One region of the Mycoplana sp. BE70 genome, then DNA from elsewhere that is predicted to be linked to it. Evidence: riboswitches for the same ligand, from Rfam matches in the RefSeq annotation. Region 1 holds a riboswitch; the other holds the start of a gene.
What was found. Region 1 has a riboswitch for S-adenosylmethionine ahead of J2Y48_RS01220 (O-succinylhomoserine sulfhydrylase). Riboswitches for the same ligand answer to the same signal wherever they lie in the genome.
Positions count from the first base shown of each region.

Region 2: linked by a shared signal. The riboswitch ahead of metA (homoserine O-succinyltransferase) and the one ahead of J2Y48_RS01220 (O-succinylhomoserine sulfhydrylase) in region 1 are both predicted to bind S-adenosylmethionine.

Region 1 covers NZ_JAVDTM010000001.1:241,875-253,421, reverse strand. Annotated here, with positions in the region: gene apaG (Co2+/Mg2+ efflux protein ApaG) at 1-101, opposite strand, end outside; gene J2Y48_RS01220 (O-succinylhomoserine sulfhydrylase) at 327-1,511, opposite strand; SAM riboswitch at 1,556-1,634, opposite strand; gene J2Y48_RS01215 (2'-deoxycytidine 5'-triphosphate deaminase) at 1,708-2,805, shown strand; gene J2Y48_RS01210 (calcium-binding protein) at 3,006-4,973, shown strand; gene J2Y48_RS01205 (HlyD family type I secretion periplasmic adaptor subunit) at 5,007-6,416, opposite strand; gene J2Y48_RS01200 (peptidase domain-containing ABC transporter) at 6,413-8,557, opposite strand; gene J2Y48_RS01195 (hypothetical protein) at 8,586-8,894, opposite strand; gene J2Y48_RS01190 (GTP-binding protein) at 8,891-10,141, opposite strand; gene J2Y48_RS01185 (DUF4082 domain-containing protein) at 10,163-11,547, opposite strand, start outside.
Region 2 covers NZ_JAVDTM010000002.1:248,943-260,489, reverse strand. Annotated here, with positions in the region: gene J2Y48_RS04615 (FAD-binding oxidoreductase) at 1-261, shown strand, start outside; gene J2Y48_RS04610 (aconitase X) at 277-1,968, shown strand; gene J2Y48_RS04605 (trans-3-hydroxy-L-proline dehydratase) at 2,144-3,175, opposite strand; gene J2Y48_RS04600 (GntR family transcriptional regulator) at 3,442-4,107, shown strand; gene J2Y48_RS04595 (NAD(P)-dependent oxidoreductase) at 4,128-5,015, opposite strand; gene J2Y48_RS04590 (VWA domain-containing protein) at 5,166-6,350, opposite strand; gene J2Y48_RS04585 (GNAT family N-acetyltransferase) at 6,356-6,805, opposite strand; gene metA (homoserine O-succinyltransferase) at 6,810-7,733, opposite strand; SAM riboswitch at 7,791-7,868, opposite strand; gene J2Y48_RS04575 (MoxR family ATPase) at 7,917-8,756, opposite strand; gene J2Y48_RS04570 (beta-ketoacyl-ACP reductase) at 8,883-9,608, opposite strand; gene J2Y48_RS04565 (acetyl-CoA C-acetyltransferase) at 9,712-10,893, opposite strand; gene phaR (polyhydroxyalkanoate synthesis repressor PhaR) at 11,233-11,547, shown strand, end outside.

The DNA.
Region 1 (11,547 bases):
CGGTATCCCCAGACATAGCGGCTGTCGTCCGGGTCGGATTGCTCCTCCAGGAAGTAGGGCTCGACAGTGACCTCGATATCGCGGGTAAGCGCTCTGTACATTCCAAGGCCTTAGGCTGATTGCTCTCGAACGGGTTGCGGCGAACCATGCACGCAGGTGCATCGCATCTGCGCTTTGGCATTTGCGGCAGCACGCTCACCGCTATCCATTGGTTGGCACGTTCTCGACGATCCGATCAAGACAATTGTCGATCGTCAAGCGGCGTTGGCTGCCCCTGGGCGCAAAAAAAAAGCAGCGCACGGCCGGCATGCGCTGCTTTGTCGGGTTCAGGATTTCACCTTCTCCAGCGCCTGGGCGAAGTCGGCGAGCAGGTCCTCGCTGTCCTCGATGCCCGCGGAGAAGCGGACGGTGCCGGGCGAAATGCCGAGTTCGGCGCGGGCCTCGTCGGTCAGGTTCTTGTGCGTCGTCGTTCCCGGATGTGTGATCAGGCTCTTTGCGTCGCCGAGATTGTTGGAGATCTCGACGATCTCGAGCGCGTTCTGCAGCGCGAAGGCGGCTTCCTTGCCACCCTTGAGCTCGATGCAGATCAGCGTGGAGCCGCCGGACATCTGCCTGGCGATGATGTCGGCCTGCGGGTGATCCTTGCGACCGGGGTAGATGACGCGGGCAACCTTCGGGTGATCGGCGAGAAGGTCGGCAATGCGCGAAGCGTTTTCGGTCTGCTGCTTGACGCGCAGCGGCAGCGTTTCGATCCCCTTCAGCAGCGTCCAGGCGTTGAACGGCGACATGGCGGGACCGGTGTGGCGGAAGTAGTCCTGCAGGCTTTCCTCGATCCACTCCTTGTCGGACAGCACGATGCCGCCGAGGCAGCGGCCCTGGCCGTCAATGTGCTTGGTGGCCGAGTAGACGACCACATGGGCGCCGAGCTCAAGCGGCTTCTGGAACAGCGGGGTGGCGAAGACGTTGTCGACGACGACCTTGGCGCCGATCTGGTTTGCGAGCTTGGCCACGCCGGCGATGTCGACCACTTCGAGGGTCGGGTTCGTCGGGCTTTCGAGGAAGAAGACCTTCGTGTTCTTCCTGACCGCCTTTTCCCAGTTGGCGAGATCGCGCCCGTCGACGAGCGTACACTCGACGCCGTATTTCGGCGCCAGCGTCTCGACCACCCAACGGCAGGAGCCGAACAGGGCGCGGGCGGCGACGATATGGTCGCCGGCCTTCACCTGGCAGAGGATCGCGGCAGCAACCGCCGCCATGCCGGATGCCATGGCGCGGCCTTCCTCGGCGCCTTCGAGCAGGCATATGCGCCGCTCGAACATGTCGTTCGTCGGGCTGCCGTAGCGGGCGTAGATGAAGCCCTCTGTCTCACCCTTGAAGCGAGCCTCGGCGGCTTCCGCGGTCTCGTAGACGAAACCCTGGGTCAGGAAGATGGCTTCGGAGGTTTCGGCGTGCTGCGAACGGGTGGTGCCGCCATGGACGAGTTGGGTTGCCGGGCGCCAGGACTTGCTCATGATGATTGCCTTCCAAAACAAAAAAACCGGCCGCGAAAAGCAGGCCGGTTGGACACCCGGCCTTTTTAGCTACTTGTTTAACGTGGCTGCAAGCCGACCGGCCAAATCACCACGGGATATCCGCTCCATACTGCGAGGCGGTGCTTGCGTCAATTGCCGGCATTTGGTTTTGTCGGCCAGTTTAAAGGAACGGTCTATGGTACGTGCAACGGGAATTCTGGCGGATCGCGCCATCAAGGGGCTGTTCGACAACAACAGGCTGGTAAGCGAGGCCGCGCTGGACCGCGACCAGATTCAGCCGGCGAGCCTCGATCTGCGCCTGGGCTCGAAGGCCTTCCGCGTCCGCGCCAGTTTCCTGCCCGGGCCCGCCCATCTGGTCGCCGACAAGCTCGACCGGCTGAAGCTGCATGTGATCGACCTTACCGACGGCGCCGTACTGGAGACGGGCTGCGTCTATATCGTGCCGCTGATGGAAAGCCTCGACCTGCCGGAGGAACTGTCCGCTTCCACCAACCCGAAAAGTTCGACCGGTCGGCTCGACATTTTCACCCGCGTCATCACCGATCGGGCGCAGGAATTCGACAAGATCCCGGCCGGATACAAGGGGCCGCTCTATCTCGAGATCTCGCCCCGGACCTTCCCGATCGTCGTGCGGCGCGGTTCGCGCCTCTCTCAGATCCGCTTTCGCAGCGGCAATGCGCTGCTGACAGACGCCGAGCTACTGGCCCTGCACGCATCCGACACGCTGGTGGCGAGCGACACGCCGAACGTCTCGGGCGGCGGTATTGCGCTATCAATCGACCTGGTGGGCACCGGGCCGGAGGGCCTCGTCGGCTATCGCGGCAAGCACCACACGGCCGTCGTCGACGTCGACAAGAAGAACCAGCACGACGTGTTCGATTTCTGGGAGCCGCTGTTCAGCCGCGGCCGCAACGAACTGATCCTCGATCCGGATGAATTCTACATCCTTGTCTCGCGCGAGGCGGTGCACGTGCCGCCGCTCTATGCCGCCGAAATGACACCGTTCGATCCGCTCGTCGGCGAGTTCCGCGTCCACTATGCCGGCTTCTTCGATCCCGGCTTTGGACACGCCGCCGCCGGCGGCTCGGGCAGCCGGGCGGTGCTGGAAGTGCGCAGCCATGAGGTGCCCTTCATCCTCGAACACGGGCAGATCGTCGGGCGTCTCGTCTACGAGCGCATGCTCGAGCTTCCCGAAAGCCTCTACGGCACCGGACTGGGCTCCAACTACCAGGCGCAGGGCCTGAAGCTGTCGAAGCATTTCCGCACCAGCTGAGCCGGGCGCTCACTGCGACCCGATCGAATGAATCCCGACGCGCGCCGGCCGCAGCTTCGCCGCCGCCGCTCGTTCGGCATCCTCTCTCAATTTCACGTTAGCTGTTTCCTTGGTGACAACCAGTTGTCTCGCTTAGCGCTAGCAACCGAAGCCAGGCCGCCGTTGCGGCATCGGACCGAGCCGTGATGGAGGAAACTCAAATGGCGGTTCACCTTATCAAGGAAGACTCGACCACACCCGTGACAGCCTCGGTTGCCAGTGGTGTCTGGCTGGTACGGGAGGGTGTCACGCTTGCAACCGCGCCCGACGGCTCGGCCTACCGCGGCGCGATCGACGCCAGCGCCAAGGCGAACAGCCGCGTATTCAATGTCGAAGGAAACGTTTTCGCGGACTGGGGGCCTGGCATCTATCTGGGTGAGGGGATCGACAGCAAGATCGGGGTCGGGGACACAGGATCGATCACGAGTTCGACGACGGCGATCATCGCCTGGGCACCAAAGTTGGAGGCCACGGTGAGAATGCAGAACGATGGCGAGATTTACGGCTCCACCGACGGTATCTATGTCGTCTTGACGCAATTCGACCTCACCAACAACGGGACAATCGGGGGAGGCTATACTGCAGTCGTTGCCAGATCGGACGTCACCTATATCGCCAACAGTGGGGTCATAAATGGTGTCGTCGCCGCTTATGGGGACGGAGTGGGCAAGGCTGCGATCAACAACACAGGTACTATCAATGGTCGGCTCGAGGTGCTCACGAATGCGGCACAGGTCAACACGATCTTCAATTCCGGCACGATTGCCGCGCACGACAAGCTGGGCGGTAGTCAGAACGCGGTAATCGGTGGCCTTGCCGCCGAACAGGTGGTCAACACCGGTACGATAAGAGGGGACCTGGACCTCGGTGGAGGGGCGGACACCTTCTCCAACTCCGGTTTCGTTCAGGGCAACATTTCCTTCCAGGCTGGCGACGATGCGCTGACGCTCAATAACGGCGGCGTCATCGACGGCAATGTGGACATGGGAGAGGGCAACGACCGCATCAACCTGATCGGCGGATCGATCACCGGCACCGTGTCGGGCGGTCAGGGAAATGACTACTACGTCATCCGCAACGCAGACGCCGTTTTGACTGAAACAGCGGATCAAGGCGTCGATACCGTCGAAACCCGCACCACCTGGTATTTGGACGACAACTTCGAAAACCTCGTGCTCGCCGGCAACGCGAGCGTCGAGGGGCACGGCAATGAGCTTGCCAATGCATTGACCGGCAACATCGCCTCCAACCGGCTGTTCGGCTACGAGGGCGACGACGTGCTCGATGGCGGAAAGGGGGCCGACCGGCTCGACGGCGGTGCCGGCAACGACACCTATATCGTCGACAACGCGGGAGATGTCGTTATCGAAAGAGCGGGTGCGGGCAGGGACACCGTCAAATCCACCGTCAGCTTGGTGCTTTCGGCGAACGTCGAAAACCTGATCCTTGGCGGAACCGGCGCGCTGAACGGCACCGGCAACGCCCTCGCCAACACACTGACCGGCAATGCCGGCAAGAACGTCCTGAACGGCGGTACCGGCAAGGACACGCTGGTTGGCGGTGCCGGCAACGACACCTACATCACCGATGGCGGCGACACGATCAAGGAGGATGCGAATGGAGGCGTCGACCTCGTCAAGAGTTCCGTCACGCTCACGCTCGGTGCAAACCTCGAAAACCTGACGCTGACCGGTACCAAAAACATTGGCGGCACCGGCAACGCGCTCGACAACGTTCTGGTCGGCAACGCCGGAAAGAACGTTCTGAACGGAGGCGCGGGTGCCGACACTCTGACCGGGGGGCGTGGCAGTGACACTTTCGTCTTCAACTCCGCCCTGAGCAGCAAGAATATCGACAAAATCAGCGACTTCGACACGAAGTCCGACATCATCCATCTGGACGACGCGATCTTCCGCGGCTTGAAGGCCGGTGCTTTGTCAGCCGATGCCTTCCGGATCGGAACTGCCGCTGCCGATGCCAGCGACCGCATCATCTACAACGATGCGACCGGGGCGCTGTTCTTCGATCGCGATGGTTCCGGATCCGCCTACAAGGCCGTGCAGTTCGCCGACCTGTCAGCGGGTCTGAAAAGTGCGGGCATCGCTTATAGCGACTTCTTCGTCATTTAGCGTAGGGATCACTGCAGTGCCTCGGCAAGGCTATCAAGGCTCCCGGATGGCGCCGTCGAGCCCGCGCAGCAGCGGATAGAGGAAATAGGAGATCACGGTTCGGCGACCGACCTTGATCTCGGCCGAGACCGTCATGCCCGGCAGGAGTCGGATCGGCTCACCGTCGGAGTGGAGTTGCATGTCGGTCAGCGGCACCCGGGCCTTGAAGTAGGGAGCAGGCGATTGTCCCGTGGTCGCTTCCTGCTGGGTCGGGTTGAAGGCGTCGCGGCTAATCGTGCGGATCGTCCCGGAAGCTGTTCCGTACTTCTGGAACGGATAGGCGTCGAGCTTGATCCGGGCTTCGCTGTCGACTGCGACGCGCGCGATGTCGCGGGAGTTGACCGAGACCTCCGCTTCGAGCGGGACGTTGAGGGGGACGAGCGTCACGATCGGCTCGGCCTCGCGGACCACCGAGCCGACCGAGCGCTGGGCCAGGTCGAGGACGACGGCGTCGGCCGGCGCCGTCAGCGTGATCATCTCGCGCCTCAGTTCCATTTTCTTCAATTCGTCGGCGGCGGTGTCGCGCTGGTTGCGTAGCTCGACCAGTTGTTCCATCGACGCCCTGCGAAAGTCCTCGACAAAAGCCTGCCGGTCGGCTCGCAGTTTCGCCAGCGTGTGATCGGCTTCCGCCGCCTTGCCGCGCAACGCCGACAGGCTCGTCTCGACATCAAGCCGCGCGTCACGCGCGCCAAGGAAGTTGATCAGCGATCCGCTGTCCTTCCGGTAGAGCGACTCGCGCGCCCCTTCGATGCGATTGAGATTGTCGCGCCGGTTCGTCAGCACCGTCTGCTGATCCTTGCTGGAGGAGATCGCCGCAAGCTGGCCGGCGATCTGCTGGTCGAAATTCTGCACCTGCGCGAGGTAGTAAGCACGCCGCTGGGCGAAAAGCTGCGCTTGCAGTAGTTCATCCGGTGAACTGCCTGGGTTTGCCGTGTAGTCGACCCCTGCGAGTTCGGCGTCGATGCGCTTCACCTGCGCGTCGAGGGCGGAAAATTTCGTGCGCTGCTGGTCGGCGTCCGATTGGCTGAAGGTTGCGTCCATTCTGGCCAGCGTCTGGCCGGCGTGGACCACGTCTCCCGCCGAGACCTCGATGGATCGGATGATCGACGTCTCGAGCGGCTGGACGACGATGGTCGGCTGCGTGGTGACGAGTTTGCCGGGGGCGATGACGACCTCGTCGATCTTCGATAGCGATGCCCAAAGGATGGCCGAGCCGATCAGCGCGGTGATGCCGTAGAGGGTCATCCGCGCTACCCTGGGCGGCGCGCGCTCTTCGAGTTCCACGGCGTCCGACTGGAATTCCGCGATCACCGGCGGGCGGGCGTATTGCACGACGAGTTCGGTTCCGGGCTTGCCGGCCGGAACGGGAAGATTCTCGTGTCCTCGCGCGCTGTCGTCGCTCATGCCACCTGCCTTGTTTGCTGGGACCATAGGTGGCGATAGGTCATGCAGCGCGAAACCAACTGGTCGTGGCGGCCGATATCGGCAACCTTGCCGCGCTCCACGACGAGGATCGCATCGGCATCGACCAGCGTCGACAGCCGGTGCGAAACGATGATGACGGTGCGCCCCTTCGCGATCTTGCTCAGGTTCTCGCGGATGATCGCTTCACTGTCGGGATCGAGCGCGCTCGTGGCCTCGTCGAGAATAAGCAGTTTCGGGTTGGTCAGCAGCGCGCGGGCGATCGCGAGACGCTGCTTCTGTCCGCCCGAAAGGTTGGCGGCGTTCTCTTCCAGCATGGTCTCGAAGCCGCGCGGCAGCCGCTCGATGAACTCCTCTGCGCCGGCAATGCGGGCGACGTCGACGATCTCCTCGATGCTCGCGTCCGGCTTGGCCGCTGCGATGTTCTCGCGCACCGAGCCGCGGAACAGGAAATTATCCTGCAACACCACGCCGATGCTCGAGCGCAGATGAACGAGATCGATTTCCCGGTTGTCGTAGCCGTCGATCCGGACCAGCCCCTGCTGGTTCTGGTACAGCCCCTGGATCAGTCGCGTCACGGTCGTCTTGCCGGAGCCGCTCTTGCCGACGATGCCGAAAACCGAGCCGGCGGGAACGGTGAACGACACGTCGTCGAGCGCCGGGGCGTTTTCCGGCACGTAACGGAAGGTGACCCTGTCGAACTCGATCTTTCCGCTGAACTCCGGCCGGATTCCGCGGCCGCGGCCGGCCTGTTCGCGGCGCTGGTTCATGATCTCGCCGAGCATCCGCACCGAGAGTGCCACCTCCTGATACTCGTGCACCATGGTGACGATCTGGACGAGCGGCCCGGAAACGCGCCCGGCCAGCATGTTGAAGGCGACCAGCGCGCCGATTGTCATCGCGCCGCTGAAGACGTCGAGCGCGCCGAGCCCGATGATGGCGACGCTCATCAGCTTTTCCAGCAGCCCGGTGATGGCCTGGGCGATTGATGAGATCTTGTCGACGCGAAAGCGCACGGAAATGGTTTCGGCCGAACGATCGTCCCACACCTGCCGCTGCCGCGGCTCCAGGGCAAGCGACTTGACCGTGCGCATGCCGTGCACGGTTTCGACCAGCAGCGCCTGCCGCTCCCCCTCGACCCGGTAGAGCGCCTGCAGCCGTCGTTGGAACGGCCCAACGAGCATCATGACGACGAGGCCGACGAGCAAGGCAAAGCCGAGCACGACGAAGGTCAGCTTGACGCTGTAGAGAAGCAGGATCGGCACGAACACCAGCAGCGACAGGCTGTCCAGAAGCGTCAGGAACATACGGCCGGTCAGGAATTCGCGAATGCGCCCGGTCTGCTGCATGTGCTTGACGATCACGCCGGCGGAGGATTGTTCGAACAGGGCTATCGGCAGATCAAGCAAGTGGCCGAACGTTCGCGTGGCGATCCGGATATCGATCTTGTTGGTTGCGTAGAGCAGCAGATAACGCCGCAGAAAGGTGAAGGCCGCGTCGAAGATCAGCGCAATCGCAATGCCGACCGTGAGGACGGTGAGCGTCGCATAGCTCTGGTGCACCAGCACCTTGTCGATCACCAGCTGGAAGAAGATCGGCGTGGTTAGGCCAAGCCCGTAGAGAACGAAGGCCGCCAGCGCCACGTCGCGAAAGAGGCTGCGCTGGCGCACGATCTCCGGAATGAACCAGCGCAGGCCAAAGGGCTGATCGTCATCGAAGAGGCGATAGTTGCGCTTCAGGAGGACGATGGAGCCATGCCAGCTTCGGGAGAACTTCTCCTCGTCGAGAAGAATGAACTCCGGACGCTTCGCGAGCGGATCGAGCACGCGGATCATCCGGTCCTCGCCGCTGCCGGCGGCGGCGGCGATCACGATCCAGTTGCCGTTGTCGAGTTCGGCGAGCACGGGATAGGCCTGGCCCAACGTGAACAGGCCATCCCAGCTCAGGCGGACATGCCGGGCCTTCAGGCCCGCATCCTTCGCCATCCTGAGGAGCTTTCGCGTAGGAACCGGCTGCTCGCCAATGGCATAGTCATGCATCAGCCGTTCGGGCGCCAGGTCGATCCCATGATGACGCGCGACCAGCGTCAGGCATTGCAGGTTGGTGTGCTGAGACGCGCCCATCACCGCTCCCAATAAGTGCCGCGCGTGCTCAGTTGAAATTCGGCGACTCGTTTGTAGATCCCCGTGTCTGCTGCCCCGCATCGCCCGCCGGATGTGCCGCAATGTCGCCGATGCGGCGAACGGCGCCGGCTTCGACAAGACCGTTGAGCGCCTTCTGCATGAGGTCGACCGCATTGGCGAAGGCATCCACCGGCATGACGACCCGCTGGCGGAACACCGGCTTGGGATTGTTGTTCGCGTCGCGTTCGGTCGCCGACAGGGACATCAGGTCGATGCGGACGATCGTGCCCGTGACGGTGATCTCGCCGATGCCATCGGAATAGAGTTCCTGGGTCATTGTGGTCTCCGTATGATGTTGCTCGCAGGTGAAGGAGGAGGGGAATCGTGTTGCCAGGGCGGGAAGGGATCATCCAGATCGCGCGCGCTGCTGGAATCGAAGCCGGCCTCGCCACCGACCAGGCACTCATCGAGCGCTGAGCGGATCGAGGCTTCGGCCAGCCGGGTGCCGATGAAGACGAGCTCCTGCCGTCGGTCGCCCCAGATCGGGCTCCAGTGACGGTCGAGAAGCGCATGGAACTGTGGCTGGCGCGGCCAGTGGCCGCGCGGCACCGTCGCCCACCAGAGGCCTTTCGCCTCGGTGCGCCGCTGCACGCCGGCAATCGACAGCAGTCCGATCCAGTCCGGCCGCGTCGCCAACCAGAAATGACCCTTCGCCCGGATCAGGCCGGGCCAATCCATGGAAAGAAATGCATGGAACCTCGCGGGATCGAAGGGGCGGCGCGCCCGGTACACGAAGCTGGATATGCCGTATTCCTCCGTCTCCGGAACGTGGTCGCCCCAGCCGAACAATTCCTTGTGCCACAAGGGATGCCTTGCCGACTTTGCCTCGGAGAACAGGCCGGTGTTGAGGATGGCCCGCAACGGCAGCACGCCGAAGTCCGTCTCCAGCACGCGTGCATCCGGGTTGAGCGCGGCAATGACCCGGCGAACCGCCTGCCTGGTTTCGGCCGGCACCTCGGAGACCTTGTTGACGACGACGACGTCGGCAAATTCAATCTGCTCGACCAGGAGATCGACGAGGCTGCGATGGTCGTTTTCGTCGCGCGTCGCACCGCGGTCGCTCAGAAAATCGGTGCTGGCATAGTCCGCCAGCAGATTGGCGGCGTCCACGACCGATACCATGGTGTCCAGCCGCGCAATGTCGGCGAGCGCCGCCCCAGCCGCGTCGCGGAAGGAGAACGTTGCGGCGATCGGCAGGGGCTCGGCGATTCCGGTGCCTTCGATCAGGAGATAGTCGAAGCGCCGCTCGTCTGCGAGCCGGCGAACCTCGCCGAGCAGGTCGTCGCGCAGCGTGCAGCAGATGCAGCCGTTGGTCAGCTCGACCAGCGTCTCGTCCGTCCGCGAAAGGTCTGCTCCGCCATCACGAATGAGATCCGCATCGATGCTGATCTCGCTCATGTCGTTGACGATGACCGCCACCCGCAGGTCCTCGCGATTGCGAAGAACGTGATTGAGAATCGTCGTCTTGCCAGCCCCCAGAAACCCTGCCAGCACGGTTACCGGGAGTCGATTGTCGTCGACCATGCCTGCCCCTTGTGCCCAACCTTATGCCGCCAGCTGCGGCCTGAAGAGTACGTCCACGTAGTAGTTCGTGTTGTTGTAGCTGCTCGTGGGGAACACCCCTGCCGCTCCGTATGCGTACACGCCATTGCCGCCGCTCAAGGCCGATGACAGGGCATGAAGATTGTTGTTGTCGACGCCCGAATTGAAGAAGTTGCTGGTTGCCGAGTAATTTCCGTTGCTGCTGTAGGACACGACGTAGGTCGTGTTCGCCTGGATCGAGACGTCGTTCGAGAGATTGACGGTCTGCCAGCCGCTGGCGGTCTCGTTCGTAAAGGTCGCGCTTGCCAGCAGCGTGCCGGTCGCGCTCCACAGATAGCCGGTGTGCGGACCGGTATTGTTGGCGCCCTTGTAGAAACGGAAGCCGGTGATGGAACCGGCCACGTCCGCCTGGAACTTCATGCCGAGGTTGACGCGGTTGTTGTCGTTGACCGAGAGCGTCGTCGGCGTGCTGGTGGCGGCAAAGACGCTCTGCGTGCCCGTCGAGGGCGGGACCACCGTCAGGCTGACGGTGGCCGATGCCGTTCCGCCGCGGCCGTCGGAGATGCTGTAGCGGAAACTTGCCGGTCCGCTGTAGCCCGCCGTCGGCGTGAAGGTGACGGCATTCGTCTGGCCGTTGAATGCAACGGTGCCATTCACTGCGTTGTCCACCCCGGTGATCGTCAGCGGGTCGCCGTCGGGATCGTTGTCGTTGGCGAGCAGCGCTGAGGCCTGGATCGTCGCAGCCGTACCGGGCGTGGTGGTGAAGCTGCTGTCGTTGGCGGCCACCGGAACCGCGTTGGCGGTGGAGCGCTCGAACAGGACATCCACCCAGTAGTTCGACGAACTCCAGCTCGAGGTCGGAAACTCGTTGCCGGAGCCGTAGGCAAAGACGCCGTTGCCGCCGCTGGTAGAACTTGAAGGGGCGCTGAGCACGCCGTTCGTCCGCGTCGTGGTGAAGTAGTTCGGCGTCGCGGCATAGTGGCCGTTGGATTGGTAGCTGGCGACATAGGTCGTGCCGGCGGTGATGTTCACCGGCTGCGAGAACATCACCGTCTGCCAGCCGCTGGCGCTTTCGTTGACGAAGGTGGCGCTCGTCAGCAGCGTGCCGGAGCTGGTCCACAGCGAGCCGACATGGGTGCCGGTGTCCTGGGCACTCTTGTAGTAGCGCAGCCCGGTGATCTGGCCGCTCGCCGAGGCCACGAACTTCACCCCGAGTTCGACCGGGCTGGCGTCGTTGTTCGAGGTGATGCTCGGCGTATCGGTGAGCGAGAACAGGCTCGTCGCCGTCGAGGGCGGGTTGACCGTCAGGCTGACGGTCGCCGATGCCGTGCCGCCGCGGCCGTCGGAAATGGTGTAGCGGAAGCTCGCCGGGCCAGTGTAGCCGGCCG
Region 2 (11,547 bases), on a different contig from region 1:
GCGATGCTCAAGAAGGCGCAGGCGTTCCTGCCCGGGCTGAAGCCGCAGGGCGGCGAGCAATGGATGGGCTTCCGCCCCTCGATGCCTGACAGCCTGCCGGCTATCGGCCGCGCCCGGGCAACGCCAAGCGTGATCTTCGCCTTCGGGCACGGCCATCTTGGCCTGACCCAATCGGCGGGCACGGCGCGGATTGTCGCCGACCTGTTGACCGATCAGGCCCCCGCCATCGACCTTGCTTCTTTCTCGCCTCAACGTTTCTGAGAGAGGGACCCCCGAATGAATTCGCAGACGCCCGCCCAAAGCATTCTTGGCGGCGTGGCCGAAGGCCCCGTCGTGGTATCAGCGGAAGCATTGAGCTTCTGGGGTGGGGTTGACCCGGCGACCGGCTCCGTCATCGACGTCCATCATCCTCTGCATGGCCAGTGTCTGACCGGCGGCATCCTGATGATGCCGTCGAGCCGTGGCTCCTGTACCGGATCGGGCGTGCTGCTCGACCTCGTGCTCACCGGACGGGCGCCGGCCGCGCTGGTGTTCTCCGAGGCCGAGGACGTGTTGACCCTTGGCGCGCTGATCGCATCGGAAATGTTCGGCAAGCCGCTGCCGGTCCTGCGTCTTTCGCCGGACGCTTTTGCGGCGTTGTCGCGCGCATCGACGGCGCGGATCAGCAATGGCATGATCGAGGCCGAAGGCCTGACGATTCCGGTCAGCCCGCCGGGCGCCGCGGCGCTCGACCTGACCGAAGACGACCGCGCGATGCTCGAAGGGAGGCAGGGCGTGGCGGTCCAGCAGGCGATGCGCATCATCTGCGCCATGGCGGCGCAGCAGGGCGCGCGCAGCCTCGTGGACGTAACGCAGGGCCATATTGACGGCTGCATCTACGCCAGTCCCGCGAACCTGACCTTTGCCGAGAAGATGGCCGACATGGGTGCACAGGTCCGTGTGCCGACGACGATGAATGCCATTTCCGTCGATCGCGCCAACTGGCAGGCGCAGGGTGTTCCGCATGCGTTCGGCGATCCGGCGGCGCGCCTTGCCGATGCCTATGTGCGCATGGGGTGTCGGCCGACCTTCACCTGTTCGCCCTATCTGCTCGACAGCGCACCGCAAGCGGGCGAATCGATCGCCTGGGCCGAATCCAATGCGGTGATCTTCGCCAATACCGTGCTCGGCGCGCGCACGGCGAAGCACCCCGATTTCCTCGATCTCTGCATTGCGCTGACCGGGCGGGCGCCGCTGTCGGGCGTCTATCTCGACGAGCACCGCAAGGCGCAGCGCGTCATCGACGTGGAGTTGCCGGAGGGCGTGGACGATGCATTCTGGCCGCTGATCGGCTATCTCGCTGGCCGGGCTGCTCCGGACCGGATCCCGCTGTTGCGCGGGCTTGCTTCCGCGCAGCCGTCGCGGGACGACCTCAAGGCACTTTGCGCCGCCTTCGGCACCACCTCCGCCGCGCCGATGCTGCATGTCGAGGGCGTGACGCCGGAGGCCGAGGGTGCGGTGGCCGACAATGCCGACCGCGTGACCATCAGTCGTTCCGATATGGCAGCCGCCTGGAGGCTCTTGAACGAGGGGCCTGAAGAGGTAGAGCTTGTCGCCATCGGCAGCCCGCATGCTTCGCTGGAGGAATGCCGCGCGCTGGCCGATGTGCTTGCCGGCAAAAGATGCCACGCGGGCGTCGCGGTGATCGTCACGGCCGGAAACCAGGTCATCGCCGATGCGAAGCGCGACGGCACCTTCGCCCGACTGCAGGACTGCGGCGTACAGGTGTTGCCCGATCTCTGCTGGTGCTCGATCTCCGAACCGGTGTTTCCGACGCGCACCAAAGCGGTGATGACCAATTCGGGCAAATACGCCCATTATGGCCCCGGCCTTTCCGGCCGCGCGGTGCGGTTTGGCAGCCTTGCTGACTGTGTGGTGGCCGCCCAATCCGGCAAGGTCCCCGTCAGGCTGCCGGAATGGCTGGCCTGACGCCAACCTGGTCAAACGACGCATAAAGCGCGTCGCGGTGTTTCAGATCCGCCAGACGCGCTTTCGTTCTTGCTTTTCACGTGTCCCGTTTCGCGGCCCTGGGGCTGCTCGAGAGATCGCCTCGCGACCGCTATGCGGCGCCGCGCCTTAGCCGCGCGGCGCCGCACAAAGTGGATTACTGCTTGCGTGGCCAGGTGTCGGCGAGGCGGTAGCCGGTCGGCCACGGATCGTCCGGATCGAGCATCACCTGGCTGGTGCCGGTGATCCAGGCCCGGCCGGAGATTTCCGGCACGATCGCCGGGCGGCCGCCGACGGTGGTCTCGCCGACGATGCGGCAGTCGAAGCGCGAATCGATGATCGAATAGCCCGAGAAGCCCTGGCCGACCTTGATCTGGCCGCGGGCATGCAGCACGGCCATCCGCGCCGAGCAGCCGGTGCCGGTCGGCGAACGGTCGAGCTTTGCAGGCTGGATGACGACGGTGTTGCGGCCATGCAGTGCGCCATCGCGTTCCTCCACGGGCAGCGTCAGCTGGCAAAAGGAGATGTGGCTCCACTCCGGATTTTCCGGATGGGTGAAGCCGAGCTGCTCGTTGGCGGCCTTGGTGATGCGGATGCCGGTCTCGGCCAGCTCGCGGGCTTCGTCCGGCGTTACGGAGAAACCAAGCGCGCGGGCATCGGTGATCACGAAACTGTCGCCGCCATAGGCCGTGTCGACCGTCAGCGTCCCAAGACCTTCCACCTCAAGCTTTGCATCGAGCTTGTCGGCAAAGGACGGTACGTTGGTGACCGTGATCCGCTCCGCCTTGCCGTTGCGGCAGGTGGCGACCACGTCCACCAATCCGCCCGGCGCTTCCAGCACCATGCGCGTTTCCGGCTCGACCATCGGCACGATGCCGCTGTCGAGCAGCACCGTCGACACGCAGATCGAATTCGAACCGGACATCGGCGGCGTGTCCTCCGGCTCCATGATGATGAAGCCCATCGTCGCGCGCGGGTCCTTCGGCGGCACCAGCAGGTTGATGTGACGGAAGACGCCGCCGCGCGGCTCGTTCAGCACGAAGTTGCGCAGGCCCTGGTCCTCCGCGATGAACCGGCGCTGCTCCCACACGGTCTTGCCGGGCGGTGGTGCGACGCCGCCGACGATGACGTCGCCGACTTCGCCTTCGGCGTGACAGGAAACGATGTGGATGACCTTGCTACTGCGCATACCTCATACTCCCTCATTGCGGCGCGCCCCAACTTCACATGCATCTTTCATGAGATCGGTGACGCTCTTGAGATTCGTGCCGGCTCGGCCGATCGTCTGTCCGGGCCAGCGGAAATCACTCATAGAAATATTGGATCCAATATACAATATGAAAAGAAGCAAAACCTCCGGCCGCCTGCGCTCTGTTGCCCGCGTGCCGGATTGGACCTATGACCGAACAGCGGCAGCCGCAGACGCTGCCCGTTCGCAAACCGGGATTTTGACACATGAAGCTCGATGCCGTCGATGTCAGGCAAGCCGCGTCAGCGGCCGATATCGTCTATGAGGCGCTGCGCAAGGCCATCGTTGAGGGCGATCTCGGCGAAGGCGAGAATCTCCGGCAGGACCAGATCGCGCAGATGTTCAACACAAGCCGCATCCCCGTGCGCGAGGCATTGTCCCGGCTCGAACAACAGGGCCTGATTACGACGCAACGCTACAAGGGCGCAGTGGTCGCCGGCCTGTCGATCGAGGAAATCGAGGAGATCTTCGAATTCCGTGCCATGCTCGAGGCAGAGGTCATGCGTCTGGCCGTGCCCAACATGGATCGGCGGATGCTCGACATCGCTCGGGCCTATTGCGAGGAGTTCGGGCGGGAGCCCGACCCCGGCAAATGGGGCGAGACCAACCGCCTGTTTCACTACAGCCTCTACGAGGCCGCCGGCCGGCCCTACTATCTGCAGATTGTCCGTGGCTCGCTTGATCGCATTGATCGGTATCTGCGGGCACAGCTCACTTTGACCGACGGCGTGCAGCGGGCCAAGCGCGAGCATGAGGCGATCCTCGAGGCATGCGCTGCGGGGGATGCCGAACTTGCCTCCCGACTGACGCGCGACCACGTGCTGGATGCCGGGCGCTCGCTCGTCATCTTTCTGCGCGGGGAGAGGGCCTGACCGGAGTGCCCCAGCTTCGACTACTTCAGGCCGTTCGCCGCGCCGACGAAATCCGACAGCATCGGCACGTAGTCGTCGCCGCGGCCGGCGTTGACGGCGAGGGCGAATGAATTGCGCACGGCCGCTCCGACGGGATTGGCAACGCCCTCGGCGTTGGCGAAGGCGGCCAGATAGCTCATGTCCTTGAAACCGTTGCGGATCGCAAACTTGTGCGCGTTCGGGTCGCGCTCCAGAACCCAGCGGAAGAAAGTCTGGTAGAAACCGCAATCCATCCGTCCGCCACGGATGACGCTGTCGAAGGTTTCCGGCGTCAGCCCCGCCTTGCGGCCAAGCATGAGGGCTTCCGAATAGAGCGCGGCATAGCCCATCGACAGGAAATTGTTCAGAAGTTTCATCGTGTGGCCGGTGCCCGTCGGTCCGGTATGGATGACGCGGCCGGCGAAACAGTCGAGGATCGGACGGACCCGGGCAACGTCGGCATCGGTCCCACCGACCATCACGTCAAGCGTGCCGGCGGCGGCATCGGCCGGCGTGCGGCCAAGCGGCGCGTCGATGAGCGTAGTCCCCTTCACTGCGAGCCTTGCTGCAAGCGACGTGGTCACGGACGGGTCCGAGGTGGAGCAATCGATGATCGTGAGAGGGCGGCCGGCAGCGGCAATGCCCTCGTCCCCCTCGACGACCGCCAGCACTTCGGGCGATCCGGTCACGCAAAGAACGATGGTGTCGCAGTGTTCCGCCATCTCGCGCGGCGACTTCGCCTCGGTCGCTCCCTTCGCGACCAGGGCCTCGAGCGGCGCGCGGTTGCGATGCGCCATGCCCACCAGCGGATAACCTTTGGCCAGAATGTTTGCCGCCATGCCCTGACCCATGAACCCAAGTCCGATGAAGCCCACTGCCTGCGTTGTCATGGTCGTCTTCCTTTGCCGTCCGGGGTACCGCCAGCATAGCAGCCTGTGTAGCCGAAGCGTAGGATTGATGCGCACCTCGACGATGCCAGCGCGCTACGGCAGCAGCGGGTTACGACTTCATTGAGATGCTGGCGGAACTGCTTCCGGCGGTCAGCGCGACAGTTCCTTCGTCGCCGATTGCAACCCGGCAAGGGTCAGGGGGAACATGCGGCCGTGCATCAGGCGGCCGATCAGGTCGGTCGACTGGGTGTAGCGCCAGTGCTCCTGGTGCACCGGATTGAGCCAGATCGCCCGGGGGAAATGCTCGGTGATGCGGGTCAGCCAGACCGCGCCGGCCTCCTTGTTCCAGTGCTCGACGGAGCCGCCTGGATGGGTGATCTCATACGGGCTCATTGCCGCATCGCCGACGAAGATCACGCGATAGTCGTTGCCGTAGGTGCGGATCAGCTCAAGCGTCGGCGTGACGTCGGTGCGCCGGCGGCGGCTGTCTTTCCAGACGCCTTCGTAGACGCAGTTGTGAAAGTAGAAATGCTCCAGGTGCCGGAACTCGGCACGTGCCGCCGAGAAGAGCTCCTCGACGGTGCGGACATGCGATTCCATCGAGCCGCCGGCGTCGAAGAACATCAGCAGCTTCACCGCATTGCGCCGCTCGGGCCGGGTGACGACGTCGATGTAGCCGTGCTGGGCGGTGGAGTGGATCGTGCCGGGCAGGTCGAGTTCGTCCACGGCACCCTCGCGCACCCAGCGCCGCAGCCGTTTCAGCGCGACCTTGATGTTGCGGGTGCCGAGTTCAACGCTGTCGTCGTAGTCCTTGAATTCGCGCCGGTCCCAGACTTTGACGGCCCGGCGGTGCCGGGAGGCGTGGCCGATGCGAACGCCTTCCGGATTGTAGCCGAACGCGCCGAAAGGAGAGGTGCCGGCCGTGCCGATCCACTTCGAGCCGCCCTGGTGGCGTCCCTTCTGCTCGGCTAGGCGCTGGCGCAGGGTCTCCATGAGCTTGTCGAAGCCGCCGAGGCTCTCGATCAGGCGTTTCTCCTCATCCGTGAGGTATCGCTCGGCCAGCTTTTGCAACCACGCTTCGGGAATTCTCGCGTCGATTCTGTCAAGTGCCGCGCCCGACACGGCTTCGAGCCCCTTGAAGGTCTCGGCAAAGACCCGGTCGAACCGGTCGATGAAGCGTTCGTCCTTCACCAGCGCGCTGCGGGCAAGATAGTAGAAGGCCTCGACGTCGAAGTCGGCAATGCCTGCTTCCATGCCTTCCAGCAGCGACAGGAACTCCCGCAGGGTGACGGGAACCTTCGCGGTCCTCAGCGCGAGGAAGAACGGGATGAACATGGCGGTCAGAGGTTCTTCTGGTAGATGATGAACGGCGTCTTGTCGGCGATGCGGTCATAGAGACGGCGCGCGGTCGCGTTGAATTCCTGTGTCATCCAGTAGACTTCCGGCGTGCCCGCATCGGCAGCCTTCGCATAGACCGCCTCGATCAGCGCCTTGCCGATGCCGGTGCCGCGCACTTCCGGATCGGCGTAGAGATCCTGCAGGTAGCAGACATTGTTGGTCGTCCAGCACGAGCGATGGAAGAGATAGTGGGCGAGGCCGACAGGCTTGCCGTCGAGGACGGCCAGCAGGCCGGCGAACTCGTTGGCGCCGCCACCGGTCAGCCGTGCGAAGGTCGATCGGTAGATTTCTTCCGGGAGCACGGTCTCGTAGAAGGCGAGGTAGGCCGTCCACAAACGGCGCCACGCGGCCTCGTCGTCAGCTGCAACAGGTCTGATCACGAGGCCGGTCATCTGCTTATCCTTCCTTGCCAATCTTCTCCAGATCATACGGTGTTGTCTGGTACATCTCGTTGATCCAGTTGCCGAACAGCAGATGCGCATGGCTGCGCCAGCGGTTCAAGGGGGGGATCGCCGGGTCGTTGTGCGGGAAATAGTTCCTCGGCATCTTGATCGGTACGCCGGCGTTCACATCACGGAAATACTCGTCGGCAAGTGAGGTTGAATCGTATTCGACGTGATTGAAGACGTAGAGCCGCTTGCCGGCCTTCTCCTGCACGTAACAGACGCCCGTCTCGTCCGATTCCATCAGGATCTCGAGGCCCGGTCGCTGGCGGATGTCTTCGGAGCGCACCTCGGTCCAGCGCGAGACGGGGATCTGGAAATCGTCCGAAAATCCGTTGAGGAAGACGGAGGAGGGATTGCGATTGTGATGGCGGAAGACACCGAATGCCTTTTCGTCGAGCGTAAACTTCGGCACGCCGTGAAAGTGATAGATCGCCGCCATCGCGCCCCAGCAGACATTCAGCGTCGAATGGACGTTCGTCTCGGTCCAGTCGAAGATCTGCTTCATCTCGTCCCAGTAGGTGACATCCTCGTAGTCGAGCGTCTCGATCGGCGCACCGGTGATGATGAAGCCGTCGAACTTGCGGTGCTTGATATCCTCCCACGTGTCGTAGAAGGCGAGGAGATGTTCTTCCGACGTGTTCTTCGCCCTGTGGCCGCCGATGCGCACCAGCGACAGCTCCACCTGCAGCGGCGACGCGCCGACCAGCCGCGCCATCTGGATCTCGGTCTTGATCTTGTTCGGCATGAGGTTCAGGAGTCCGATCTGCAAGGGGCGGATGTCCTGGCGGACAGCCACCGTCTCGGTCATCACCCGCACGCCCTCGTGAACGAGGGTCTCGAAAGCAGGCAGCGTATCGGGAATCTTGATGGGCATGGCTTCACTCGATCAAACAAAAAAACCGGCGGCGACAAAATCGCAACCGGTCCGGGAAGGTCTCTTCTCGCGGCCCTTTAGCGACTTGTTTTACGTGGCTGCAAGCCGGCCGGCCAAATCACCACGGGACATATCCTAAATAGCGCCAGTCCGCCTCGGAATCAATCGGCGATGCCGGAATGGCTAACCGTCGCGCCGCGCCATGAAGGCCAGGCGTTCGAACAGGTGCACATCCTGCTCATTCTTGAGCAGGGCTCCGTAGAGCTTAGGCAGCATCGTTTTCGGATCGGTGCGCAGGTCGGCAGGCTCCACCTCGTCGGCCACCAGCAGCCGGATCCAGTCGAGGGCTTCGGACGTGGAAGGCCTTTTCTTCAGTCCGGGCGTTTCGCGGATATCGAAGAAGGTGGAAAGTGCGGCCGAAAGCAGCGCCTTGCGGATGCCGGGATAGTGGACTTCGACGATGCGGGAAAGCGTGTCCTGGTCGGGGAAGCGGATGTAGTGGAAGAAGCAGCGGCGCAGGAAGGCGTCCGGCAGTTCCTTCTCGTTGTTTGAGGTGATGATGACGATCGGGCGGTTCGCCGCGGCAACGGTCTCGCTCGTCTCGTAGACATGGAATTCCATGCGGTCGAGTTCCTGCAGGAGGTCGTTGGGAAACTCGATGTCGGCCTTGTCGATCTCGTCGATCAGCAGAACGGTTTTCCTCGGCGCCTCGAAGGCCTGCCAGAGCTTGCCCTTGCGGATGTAGTTGCGCACGTCGTTGATGCGCTCGTCGCCGAGCTGGCTGTCGCGAAGACGCGAGACGACGTCATATTCGTAGAGGCCCTGCTGGGCCTTCGTCGTCGATTTCACGTTCCATTCGATGAGGTCGAGGCCGAGGGCCGTCGCAACCTGGCGGGCGAGTTCGGTCTTGCCGGTGCCAGGCTCGCCCTTGACGAGCAGTGGCCGCTCCAACCGGATCGCCGCATTGACGGCAACCATCAGATCCTTGTCGGCGACGTAGTCGGCTGTTCCGGTAAACTGCATGCCTCTGCCCCTACTGCTGTACTGCAGAGCCGTCTAAGGGATGGCGGCAGGTCCGTAAAGGGTAGATGGCGGAACGCTGCTCGCCATCGGCAGACGGCGAGCAGCTATAGCACAGCGATCCGTGGCTCAGACCACGAACTGCCCGCCGTTGGCCGAGATCGTCGAACCGGTAATGAAGCCCGCATCATCGGAAGCGAGGAAGAGGACGCATCGAGCGATCTCCTCGGGTTCGCCCAACCGCCCGACGGGGATCTGCGGGATGATGCGCTCGTTCAGGACTTTTTCCGGCACGGCGCGGACCATCTCCGTGCCGATATAGCCCGGGCAGATGGCGTTGACGGTGATCCCCTTGGCGGCGCCCTCCTGGGCCAGCGCTTTGCTGAAGCCGAGATCACCCGCCTTGGCGGCCGAATAGTTCACCTGACCCATCTGGCCCTTCTGGCCGTTGATGGAGGAGATGTTGATGATCCGGCCGAAACTGCGGTCGCGCATTCCCGTCCAGACCGGATGGGTCATGTTGAACAGGCCGGTGAGGTTGGTGTTGATGACCTCGCTCCATTGCTGCGGCGTCATCTTGTGGAACATCACGTCCCGGGTGATGCCGGCGTTGTTGACGAGCACCTCGATGGGACCGAGATCGGCCTCAACCTTGGCAATTCCCGCCGCGCAGGCGTCGTAGCTCGAGACATCCCACTTGTAGACGGAAATGCCTGTTTCGGCCTTGAAGGCGTTGGCGGCCTCATCGTTGCCGGCGTAGGTGGCGGCAACCTTGTAACCGGCCTTTTTGAGAGCCGTTGAAATGGCCGCGCCGATGCCGCGCGTGCCGCCAGTGACCAATGCTACCCTGCTCATGTGTGCACTCCCCTCAGACGTTTTTTCGTTGGGCCTTGGAGTGGCGCCTGAAGCGCCACCCTTGAATGCGATGTGCGGCGTGCCGGCCGATGTTGGCAGGTGCTTACATCCGTTCCACGCACATGGCGACGCCCATGCCGCCGCCGATGCAGAGCGTTGCCAGGCCCTTGGAGACGCCGCGGCGCTTCATTTCGAACAGAAGCGTATTGAGGACGCGCGCGCCAGAGGCGCCGATCGGATGGCCGATGGCGATCGCGCCGCCATTGACGTTGACGATCGAAGGATCCCAGCCGAGGTCCTTGTTGACGGCGCAAGCCTGGGCGGCAAACGCTTCGTTGGCCTCGACGAGGCCGAGATCGCCAACCTTCCAGCCGGCCTTTTCGAGTGCCTTGCGGGAGGCCGGGATCGGGCCGGTTCCCATGATCTTCGGGTCGACGCCGGCGGTCGCCCAGGAGACGATGCGGGCCAGCGGCTGGATGCCGCGACGCGCGGCTTCGGCTTCGCTCATGAGAAGAGCCGCCGCCGCGCCGTCGTTGATGCCGGAGGCGTTGGCGGCCGTCACCGTGCCGTCCTTGTCGAAGGCCGGTTTCAGCTTCGCCATGGAATCCAGCGTCGCGCCGTGGCGGATATACTCGTCGCTATCGACGATGATGTCGCCCTTGCGGGTCTTGACGGTGAAGGGGACGATCTCGTCCTTGAAGCGGCCCGCCTTCTGCGCAGCTTCGGCCTTGTTTTGCGAAGCGACGGCAAAGGCATCCTGCTCGTCGCGGGACAGCTGCCACTGCCGGGCGACGTTCTCCGCCGTGATGCCCATGTGATAGCCGTAGAAGGCGTCGGTCAGGCCGTCCTTGATCATCGTGTCGATCATCTTGAAGTCGCCCATCTTCACGCCGCCGCGCAGATGCGCGCAGTGCGGCGCCATCGACATCGACTCCATGCCGCCGGCGACGATGATGTTGGCGTCACCGGTTGCGATCTGCTGCATGCCGAGGGCGACGGCTCGCAGGCCGGAGCCGCAGAGCTGATTCATGCCCCAGGCGGTCTTCTCCTGGGGTACGCCGGCCTTCATCGCCGCCTGGCGGGCCGGGTTCTGACCCTCCCCGGCCGACAGCACCTGGCCGAGGATGACCTCGTCCACCTCGCTTGCGGATACGCCGGCCCGCTCGAGAACGGCCGCGATCACTGTGGCGCCGAGTTCATGGGCGGGCGTGTTGGCGAAGGCGCCATTGAAGGAGCCGACGGCGGTGCGGGCCGCGCTGGCGATGACGATGGACGAAGTGCTCATGGGGGTCTTTTCCTCACTCTTTCGACCCACGACCGCAGGTGCGCCGCAGCTTGCGGCGGTTCCCGGCGCGGGAAATCCTTCCGGTTGCGTGCCAGTCGACGACCCTGCAGAGCAACCACCTCAACGGCAAAACTGGCAAAGCTTCGATGGAGAGTCAAACGGGTTGTCGCGGTCGCCGTCCGTGCTGCAGCCGTGCTGCGCTCGCAGCGCGGGCGCGCTAAAAAATGTTGCGCAGCATTTTTTTCACTGCAACGCACAATTGGATTGTCATACCATTATTTTTGCGGATACTCGCAGCGACCAGCAAGCGATTGGAAATGCGGGGATGAGGAGACCCAGATGGCCAAGAATGACGGTCAGATCACGATCAAGAAGTATGCGAACAGGCGACTCTACAACACGGGCACGAGCACCTATGTGACGCTCGACGATCTTGCGGTGATGGTGAAGAAGGGGGAGAACTTCATTGTCCAGGACGCGAAATCCGGCGATGACATCACGCATTCGGTGTTGACCCAGATCATCTTCGAGCAGGAATCGAAGACCGGCAACACGCTGCTGCCGATCTCCTTCCTCCGCCAGCTCATCGGCTTCTACGGCGATCAGATGCAGATGGTGGTTCCGAGCTACCTCGAGCATTCGATGCAGGCGTTC